Regions from separate parts of the Photobacterium sp. HL06 genome, predicted to be linked through region 3. Evidence: predicted binding sites of a transcription regulator. Region 3 holds the regulator's gene; each other region holds the start of a gene.
The links. The regulator MetJ, encoded in region 3, represses methionine synthesis genes. The targets are predictions, from matches to a motif close to TTAGACNTNTANANGTCTAA.
Positions count from the first base shown of each region.

Region 1 (3,281 bases), 110 kb from region 3:
GTATTAGGGGTTGGCCAGCTGTTCTTGCAGGAAGCGGTTGGGGGAATAGCCTATGGCTTTGTCCTTGGCCTGTTATTCCATTACCTGATCAGCTCCACCGATGATCATTCGATGGAGCTACTACTGACCTTAGGTATTCCAACTGCAGGCTATGTCTTCGCGGATGTTATCCATGTATCTGGACCACTTGCCATGGTGGTTTCCGGAATCATGATTGGTAACTGGACCCGCTATATCGGCTTTTCCAAAGAAAGTGAAGATCACCTCGATCACTTCTGGGAGCTCGTCGACGAATTCCTCAATGGCGTGCTTTTCCTGCTTATTGGTATGAGTATGCTACAGTTCAGCTTTCATCAGGAAGACTGGGTTCTGATGGTCACAGCGGTCCCATTGGTGCTGCTCAGCCGTTTTTTAAGTATCAAGCTGTCATATATGGGCTTCGAGCGTTACCGTGACTATAACCCGCACTCGGTGAAAATTCTAACCTGGGGCGGACTTCGGGGCGGCCTTGCCTTAGCGATGGCAATGGCAATACCGGCAGGCATTACCGTTATTCCTGAAAAGAGCATTGATGTCCGAGAAGTCATTCTGGTGATGACCTACGCTGTCGTCGTATTTTCGATTCTAATCCAAGGTTCAACCATTACCCCTCTCATCCACAAAGCCAAAGTGTGGGAAGCAGAAAACCAATAGACCTGAAACGAAAAAGACCTGCGTTGCAGGTCTTTTTTTATCTTCTTTTAAGCAATCAATCATCTTTGGTAAAGTTTGCTTCCGAGAAGTGGGCCAAATCATATGGCGTTTGCTGATAAACACAGTAGTTGAGCCAATTAGAAAATAGCAAATGACCATGGCTACGCCAGCTAGCGACTGGTGGATTCTGTGGGTCATCCCCCGGATAGTAATTCACCGGAATACTCGGCTCCATCCCTTCTCCTAAATCACGCAAGTACTCGTTGTGCAGGGTATTAACATCATATTCGGGGTGACCAGTGACGAAAACATTTCGCTTATCTTTCGTTGTCGCCAAATAGACCCCAGCCTGCTCAGATGTCGCCAAAATATCGAGATCGGTATGCTCAGCCAGGTACTCAGGTGAAAAGTCAGCATATCGAGAATGCGGAGCTAAAAATGAGTCATCAAAGCCACGGAGCATTGGATGATGGCAATCATGCGTTTGATGGAAATAGATCCCTGATAGCTTTTCTCTTCGAGTACGCTTTGGTAAATCATACAACAACTTCAAACCTGCCTGAGCAGCCCAGCATACGAACATCGTTGATGTCACATGCTCCTTAGCCCAGTTCATAATTGTCTGGATCTCCTCCCAGTAAAGGACATCCTCAAACTGTACGAGCCCCAGAGGCGCTCCCGTTACAATCAGGCCATCATAGTTACGATCTTTGACCATCTCAAACTGACGGTAAAACGTATCTAAATGTTCTGTCGGTGTGTTTTTGGTTGGGCGATTATCTATCCGTAATAGCTCCACATCAACCTGCAGAGGGCTGTTTGACAGTAGGCGCAAAAACTGAGTTTCCGTCTCAATTTTCTTCGGCATCAGGTTCAACAGCAATACTTTCAGTGGACGTATTTCCTGACTCGCTGCGCGAGCTTCCGACATCACAAAGATATTCTCGCTGCGCAAGATATCTGTTGCTGGTAATTGGTCAGGAATTTTAATCGGCATTTTGGTTTACTCCTTAAACGTTATACCGAACGAAACTATCTTCTTTAAGGCTATCACCATCAGGCGAACAATTGCATTAAGATGTTTAGACGTCCAGATTTCTAAATAAAACTATATAAATTTAGTCTAAGGTGCAAGGGAAAGAGTATTAAAAGAATTGTAGATAATGGATAGAAGATGAGAAAAATTAATAAAGATATTTTAAACGCCAGAAACGAGAAAACCCAGCCATAGGCTGGGTTTTGAAAGGAAGTTCAGCAATGACCTACTCTCACATGGGGAGACCCCACACTACCATCGGCGCTACAATGTTTCACTTCTGAGTTCGGCATGGGATCAGGTGGGACCATTATGCTATTGTCGCTGAACAAATTAGTGGTGCTAGTACCCAGATTTGAACTGGGGACCTCACCCTTACCAAGGGTGCGCTCTACCAACTGAGCTATACCAGCACGCAATTCTGCGTCGAAACCTGCTTTTGGAGCAAATTTCAAAATTTGGAGCCTGGCGATGTCCTACTCTCACATGGGGAGACCCCACACTACCATCGGCGCTATTACGTTTCACTACTGAGTTCGGCATGGGATCAGGTGGGTCCATAATGCTATGGTCGCCAAGCAAATTCTGTTTTATTCACCGCCCAAAGGCGATAAATAGCAATCTGGGAAAGTTAACTAGTGTTCTCGCGCTTACATTCAAGCGTTCGTGGAGTCCAAAAAACCCCTTGGGTGTTGTATGGTTAAGCCTCACGGGCAATTAGTACAGGTTAGCTCAATGCCTCGCAGCACTTACACACCCTGCCTATCTACGTCGTAGTCTCCAACAACCCTTTAGGATACTTAAAGTATCAGGGATGACTCATCTCAGGGCTCGCTTCGCGCTTAGATGCTTTCAGCGCTTATCGATTCCGAACTTAGCTACCGGGCAATGCTACTGGCGTAACAACCCGAACACCAGAGGTTCGTCCACTCCGGTCCTCTCGTACTAGGAGCAGCCCCCTTCAATCATCCAACGCCCACGGCAGATAGGGACCGAACTGTCTCACGACGTTCTAAACCCAGCTCGCGTACCACTTTAAATGGCGAACAGCCATACCCTTGGGACCGACTTCAGCCCCAGGATGTGATGAGCCGACATCGAGGTGCCAAACACCGCCGTCGATATGAACTCTTGGGCGGTATCAGCCTGTTATCCCCGGAGTACCTTTTATCCGTTGAGCGATGGCCCTTCCATTCAGAACCACCGGATCACTATGACCTGCTTTCGCACCTGCTCGAATTGTCATTCTCGCAGTCAAGCGGGCTTATGCCATTGCACTAACCTCACGATGTCCGACCGTGATTAGCCCACCTTCGTGCTCCTCCGTTACTCTTTGGGAGGAGACCGCCCCAGTCAAACTACCCACCAGGCACTGTCCGCACCCCCGATAAGGGGGCGACGTTAGAACATCAACACTACAAGGGTGGTATTTCAAGGACGGCTCCACCATATCTAGCGACATGGTTTCAAAGCCTCCCACCTATCCTACACATGTAGGGTCAATGTTCAGTGCCAAGCTGTAGTAAAGGTTCACGGGGTCTTTCCGTCTAGC
Region 1 is NZ_CM183914.1:339,126-342,406, reverse strand. It holds gene AC51G0_RS01700 (cation:proton antiporter) at 1-693, shown strand, start outside; gene metA (homoserine O-succinyltransferase MetA) at 749-1,690, opposite strand; rRNA gene rrf (5S ribosomal RNA) at 1,943-2,058, opposite strand; tRNA gene AC51G0_RS01685 (tRNA-Thr) at 2,067-2,142, opposite strand; rRNA gene rrf (5S ribosomal RNA) at 2,193-2,308, opposite strand; rRNA gene AC51G0_RS01675 (23S ribosomal RNA) at 2,426-3,281, opposite strand, start outside.
Region 1: metA (homoserine O-succinyltransferase MetA) is a predicted target of MetJ. The motif match lies at 1,776-1,795, and genes of this name have one in related genera.

Region 2 (3,281 bases), 1.8 Mb from region 3:
GGCTTCGCCTGGAGTGCTCGACGATCGAAGAGTTAGTGAGTCGATACGAGCTGGATTCTGATGAATTGAACAATAAGATGGAAGCGTTGGGTTATCACTACGATCCCATCTCTAACCAGTTTAAATAAGCGACCTTACTTTAAGCTGCCTTAATTCCCTCTAGGTGGGTTTGGCATTGCTGTTTGGCTGTAGCAAAGAACGCCTGCAGATAATGCCTTTCCCGCTCAGAGGAGCGAATCGCAGCAAATAACCGTCGCCATAACCCATCCCCAAGTGGTTTGCTAACCACTAACCCCTGGCGGGCAAAGTCGTAGATAGCCCAGTTAGGTAGTGCCGCGACTCCCAATCCTGCTGACACCATTTGTACCAACATTAATGTATTGTCGGCCTGCTTCCAGTTGGCTGGCTCGATTTCTGCCGGTTGCAAAAAATGCTTTACTACATCGAGTCGTCCTTTCTGAACCGGATAGCTGAGCATGGTTTGTTCGGCCAAGTCTTGTGGGGAGATGTAGTCTTTGTTTGCCAGTGGAGATTGTGGCGATACTATCAGGCGCATTTCGAAATCAAACAGAGGCTCGAAGTGCACTTCACTACGGGGTTGGATATCGGAAGTGATCACCAAGTCGAGTTCGCCAGCGCTCAGCGCCGGCAGGGGCTCAAAGCCGAAACCTGATGAAAAATCCAGTGTCACGCTAGGCCAGTTGATCTGGTATTCCTTCAGTGCTGGCATCAACCACTGAAAACAGGAATGGCATTCAATGGCCATATGCAAACGGCCATTGGCATCTTCTTTCAGGCTGGCAAGTTCATGCTCGGCCTTGGTGATACGCGGGATCAGCTCGTCAGCCAGGCGAAGGAGTATTTCACCTTCTGCTGTGAACTTGACCGGGCGGGTTTTTCTTAGAAATAGCTGGCCGCCGAGCCGTTGTTCCAAATCTTTAAGCTGGTGGGATAGTGCAGATTGGGTCAGGCATAAGGTATTGGCTGTTGCTGTCAGCGAGCCTGTATCCCGTAATACCGATAGTGTTCTAAGGTGTTTAATTTCAATCATGACTTCTTCTTACTGTCCCTGTCGCAAAATACTCATTCCTAAACTTTATCCGTTGAAATACAGCCGGTTTCAGATGACTGCGGGATGAGTCGATAGTTTCAATGTACCTGCTAACTTGGGCGGTGTAAACATCTAGACGGCTATATGGGTGGTTGGTTATGAGATCTTATGACTATTAATTTTTCTCATAATCAATGTGAGTGATAAGAAATTGTTCATGTTATGAGGTTAAGTCATTGTTTAGTCATCGACAGTTACCAGCATTAGAGAGACTGCAATAATGACAACGAAGACTAATAAAACCACCACCCATATTCTGGGTTACCCACGTGTAGGTAGCCAGCGAGAGTTAAAGTTTTCCCAGGAAAAGTACTGGCGAGGCGAGATTGAGCAAAAAGATCTGAAGGATGTCGGCAGTTTGCTGCGTCATCGTCATTGGGGGGATCAGGTAGGTGCCGGATTAGACTATGTCTCGGTGGGTGATTTTGCCTGGTACGATCATGTGTTGAGCACCAGCATGCTGCTGGGCCACATCCCTAAGCGCCACAACAACGGTTTTCCTGATCTCGATACCTTATTCCGTGTCGCTCGCGGTAAGGCTCCGACAGGGTGCGCCTGTGCTGCCTCAGATATGACTAAGTGGTTTAATACCAACTATCACTATATCGTGCCGGAATTTAGCAAAGAAGATCAGTTTAGTGTTAGCTGGCAGCAACTTTTTGAGGAAGTGGCGGAGGCTAAAAAAGCCGGACATGACGTGAAGCCTGTTCTGTTGGGGCCTGTGTCATATCTGTGGCTTGGTAAAGAAAAAGATGCAGGTTTTGATCGCCTGTCTCTATTGCCGCGTTTGTTGACGGCGTATCAGCAGATCCTGGGTAAGCTGGCCGGACTTGGTGTGGAGTGGGTACAGATTGATGAGCCGGTATTGGCGCTTGAGTTGCCAAAAGCATGGGCTGAGTCATTTAAACTGGCCTACCAGGTATTAAATGGCGGTACGAAACTACTATTGACGACTTATTTTGACAACATTACTCATCACCTAGACAAAATTGTTGAGTTGAAAGTCGATGGTCTGCATGTTGATTTATCATCGTCGCCAGAGCAACTGGGTGAAGTGGTTGCAGCTTTGCCTGAAAACTGGGTACTTTCTGCCGGAGTCATTAATGGCCGTAATGTATGGCGTGCCGATCTGGCGCAATTGCTGACAAGCTTACAACCAGTCAAGGAAAAACTGGGTTCACGTTTGTGGCTGGCGAGTTCTTGCTCATTGCTGCACAGCCCGATTGATTTAGATTTGGAAACCGAGATTAATTCTGAAGTGCGCCAGTGGTTGTCGTTTGCCAAGCAGAAATGTCGTGAAGTGACGTTGCTGGCTCAGGCACTGGATGGCAGTCAATTAGCTGAGCAAGAGTGCCTGCACTACAGCGCCCCGATCAAAGCCCGAGCAACCAGCGAATTGGTAAACAATGCTGAGGTACGCCAGCGTACTCTGGCAATCACGCCTGCCTTGGCAGAGCGCAAAGCGCCTTATGCCGAGCGAGCAAGGCAACAACGTACTGCACTTAATTTGCCATTGCTGCCAACGACGACGATTGGCTCATTCCCACAAACCGATGAAATACGCGTTCAGCGTCGCGACTTTAAGGCCGGCCGACTCACAGAGGCCGAATATAATACGGCACTGAAAGGCCATATCGCCGATGCGATTGAGCGTCAGAAAGAGCTCGATCTAGACGTGCTGGTTCACGGAGAAGCCGAACGTAATGACATGGTCGAGTATTTTGCCGAGCTACTGGAAGGTTTCGCTGTAACCCGTTTTGGCTGGGTACAAAGTTATGGCTCCCGCTGTGTAAAGCCTGCGATTATTGTCTCTGATATCTACCGTGCCAAACCGATGACAGTAGAGTGGACAAGCTATGCCCAGTCGCTAACTGACAAACTGGTGAAGGGCATGCTCACCGGGCCAGTGACAATCCTTGGTTGGACATTCCCGCGTGAAGATTTGACTCGGGAAGCTGTTGCTAACCAGATTGCTCTGGCATTACGTGATGAAGTGGCTGATCTCCAGGCTGCCGGGATTAAGGTCATCCAGATTGATGAACCTGCTATTCGTGAAGGGTTACCACTGAAAGCTTCGCAGTGGCAGGCGTATCTTAAATGGGCGGTCAATGCTTTCAAGATTTCAGCGGCCAGCGCTGAGCCGCAAACGCAGATTCATACCCATATGTGT
Region 2 is NZ_CM183914.1:2,539,104-2,542,384, reverse strand. It holds gene AC51G0_RS11655 (DUF4250 domain-containing protein) at 1-128, shown strand, start outside; gene metR (HTH-type transcriptional regulator MetR) at 140-1,051, opposite strand; gene metE (5-methyltetrahydropteroyltriglutamate--homocysteine S-methyltransferase) at 1,332-3,281, shown strand, end outside.
Region 2: metE (5-methyltetrahydropteroyltriglutamate--homocysteine S-methyltransferase) is a predicted target of MetJ. The motif match lies at 1,176-1,195, and genes of this name have one in related genera.

Region 3 (3,281 bases):
CTGAAACGACAATCAGATCATCGCTGTTGGAATGTTCCTGCAATATTTCCGCCACCCGGCGGTAGCAATCAGGATCGGCCAGGCTGCTGCCACCAAATTTATGTAGCTGACGTTGAACAGGTTGGCTCATTCGGTTACCTCCGCGGCTTTATTGAAGGCCTGATCTAAATCGGCAATCAGATCGCTTGGGTCTTCAAGGCCTACCGAGAGGCGCAGTAATGACGGCTTGATCCCGGCTTCTGCCTGCGCTTCATCAGACATCGCGCGATGGGTCATACTCGCCGGGTGGGCTATCAGACTTTCCGTCCCCCCTAGGGATTCCGCCAGTGAAAAACAACTCAATCCGGCGACAAACACCTCTAGCTGGCGATAGCTGCCGGCCAGCTCAAAACTGAGCATAGAGCCAAATCCTTTTTGCTGTTTAATGGCTATCTCATGACCGGGATGCTCGGGCTGGCTCGGGTGGTATATCTGGCCAACCAATGGCTGGGTCTGCAAATAGGCCAGTACCTGAGCGCTATTTTCCTCGTGCATTTTCATTCGCGGAGCCAGCGTACGCAGCCCGCGCAACGTCAGGTAGGCATCAAACGGTGCACCAGTCGCCCCAATACAGTTTGCCCACCAGGCGATATTCTCGGCCTGCTCAGCATCTTGGGAAATCAGCACCCCGCCCACCACATCAGAATGACCGTTGATGTATTTGGTGGTCGAGTGGACAACAAAATCAGCCCCCAGGGCTATCGGTTGCTGCAAAATTGGCGACAGGAAGGTGTTATCAACCGCCACCAAGGCACCAACTTGCTTGGCTTTTTCGCACAATTCGGCCACATCAACGACCCGGAGCAGAGGGTTCGACGGGGTTTCAACCCACACCAGCTTGGGCTTTTTCGCCAGGGCCGCTGCCAGTGTTGCCGGATCAGCCTGATCGATAAATTCGACCCTGAAGTCACCTTTTCCTGCCCGAGTGTTGAACAGGCGGTAGGTTCCGCCATAGCAATCATGCGGGGCAATCACTAAATCTTCCGGCCCCAGCAGCGCGGAAGCCAACAAGTTAATGGCTGCCGTACCACAACTGGTGACGACACCGCCCGCTCCCCCTTCTAGCTCAGACAAGGCATCAGCAAGCATATTTCGGGTCGGGTTGCCAGAACGTGAATAATCATATTGAGGAAGCTCACCCAGTTGTGGGAAGCTATAGGTCGAGGTCAGATAAATAGGCGGAACAACAGCATTATGCTGAGTATCTGATTCAATACCGGTACGAACGGCGACGGTGGCAAGCTTCTTGTCACTCATAATTACTTTCCTTGTCTGGGGGGCAAGCCCTGCTTTCGAATAACTTTTAATCACCAACATTAACCACAATCAACAGGGACGTCAACACTTCTAGACGTCTATATGTCTTTGCTTATGGCAGTAAATCCCGCTAAAATTCCCCCATATTATATTTATTGAATCCAACATCGCTGAGAAGGTAAAAAATGGCAGAGTGGAATGGCGAATACATTAGCCCATATGCGGAGCACGGTAAGAAAAACGAACAAGTAAAGAAAATCACCGTTTCGATTCCATTAAAGGTACTCAAAATCCTGACTGACGAGCGTACCCGCCGTCAGGTTAACAACCTGCGTCACGCAACCAACAGTGAACTGTTGTGTGAAGCATTCCTGCATGCCTACACCGGCCAGCCGCTGCCGACTGACGATGACATCCGGAAAGATCGCCCGGATGACCTGCCGGCAGAAGCCAAAGAGCTGATGGAAGAAATGGGCATTAAATACGAAGACATCAACGAGTAAAGCTCGCCTTTCTATAGCCTGCCACTTTCAGACATAAAAAAACCAGCCCGGAGGCTGGTTTTTCAGTATCTCAAATATGCGATGGCTTATTTGTCATCCATATAACCGATAGGCATCTCAATCTGTGCCACACCTGAATCAACCGCCGCCTGGGCAACCGCTTTGGCAACACGAGGAAGCAAGCGAGGATCCATTGGCTTCGGAATGATGTAATCAGCACCGAATTCCAACTTGTCGGCACCCGCAGCAGTCACAACTTCAGTCGGCACCGGCTCTTTTGCCAGTTCACGGATCGCGTGAACGGCCGCCAGTTTCATGTCATCATTAATTTCGCTAGCACGAACATCCAGTGCACCACGGAAAATGAACGGGAAACAAATCACATTGTTAACCTGGTTCGGGTAGTCAGAACGGCCTGTACCCATGATCAGATCATCACGTACTGCGTGGGCCAGCTCAGGCTTAATTTCAGGATCCGGGTTCGAACAGGCAAATACCACAGGCTTATCTGCCATTAGTCCAAGCGCTTCCGGGGTCAGTAGGTTAGGACCTGAAACACCGACAAAGATATCAGCTCCTTCGATCACATCTTCCAGCGTACGCTTGTCAGTATTGTTAGCAAACAGCTGCTTATATTCATTGATGTCATCACGACGGGTATGGATCACACCTTTGCGGTCCAGCATGTAGATTTTCTCACGCTGGGCGCCACATTTGATCAGCAGCTCCATACAAGCGACAGCTGCAGCGCCAGCCCCTAGGCAGACAATCACCGACTCGCTGATGTCTTTACCCTGGATCTCAAGGGCATTCAGCATTCCCGCAGCTGTTACGATGGCTGTACCATGCTGATCATCGTGGAAAACAGGGATCGCGCAACGCTCAATCAGGCGCTTTTCAATTTCAAAACAATCAGGTGCCTTGATATCTTCCAGGTTAATACCACCAAACGTATCAGCAATGTTTGCCACCGTATCAACAAACTCATCAATGGAACGGTGCTTCACTTCAATATCGATAGAGTCCAAACCGGCAAAACGCTTGAATAGTAGCGATTTACCTTCCATAACCGGCTTAGAAGCCAGAGGACCAAGGTTACCTAGGCCCAGGATTGCAGTACCGTTGGTGATCACGGCAACCATGTTGCCTTTACCAGTGTACTTATAAACGTTTTCAGCGTTTTGCGCGATCTCTCGCACAGGCTCTGCGACACCAGGGCTGTAAGCCAAAGCAAGATCTTCAACCGTATTAGCCGGTTTGGTGAGTGAAATTTCGGTTTTACCTGGTACAGGGTATGCGTGATAGTGAAGTGCTTGTTGGCGAAAATCTTCAGACATAGTGGTCTTGATCCTGAATGAAAATGATGTTCAGTACGGTATTGGGAGGTAGATCATATTCTATAGCGATACAAAATCCTAGCTCAGCAACGCTGGTCGAGCCAATAAATCCCCACCTGAATACTCAGGTATAGCGTATTTATGA
Region 3 is NZ_CM183914.1:227,642-230,922, reverse strand. It holds gene AC51G0_RS01085 (bifunctional aspartate kinase/homoserine dehydrogenase II) at 1-130, opposite strand, end outside; gene AC51G0_RS01080 (O-succinylhomoserine (thiol)-lyase) at 127-1,296, opposite strand; gene metJ (met regulon transcriptional regulator MetJ) at 1,482-1,799, shown strand; gene AC51G0_RS01070 (malic enzyme-like NAD(P)-binding protein) at 1,886-3,136, opposite strand.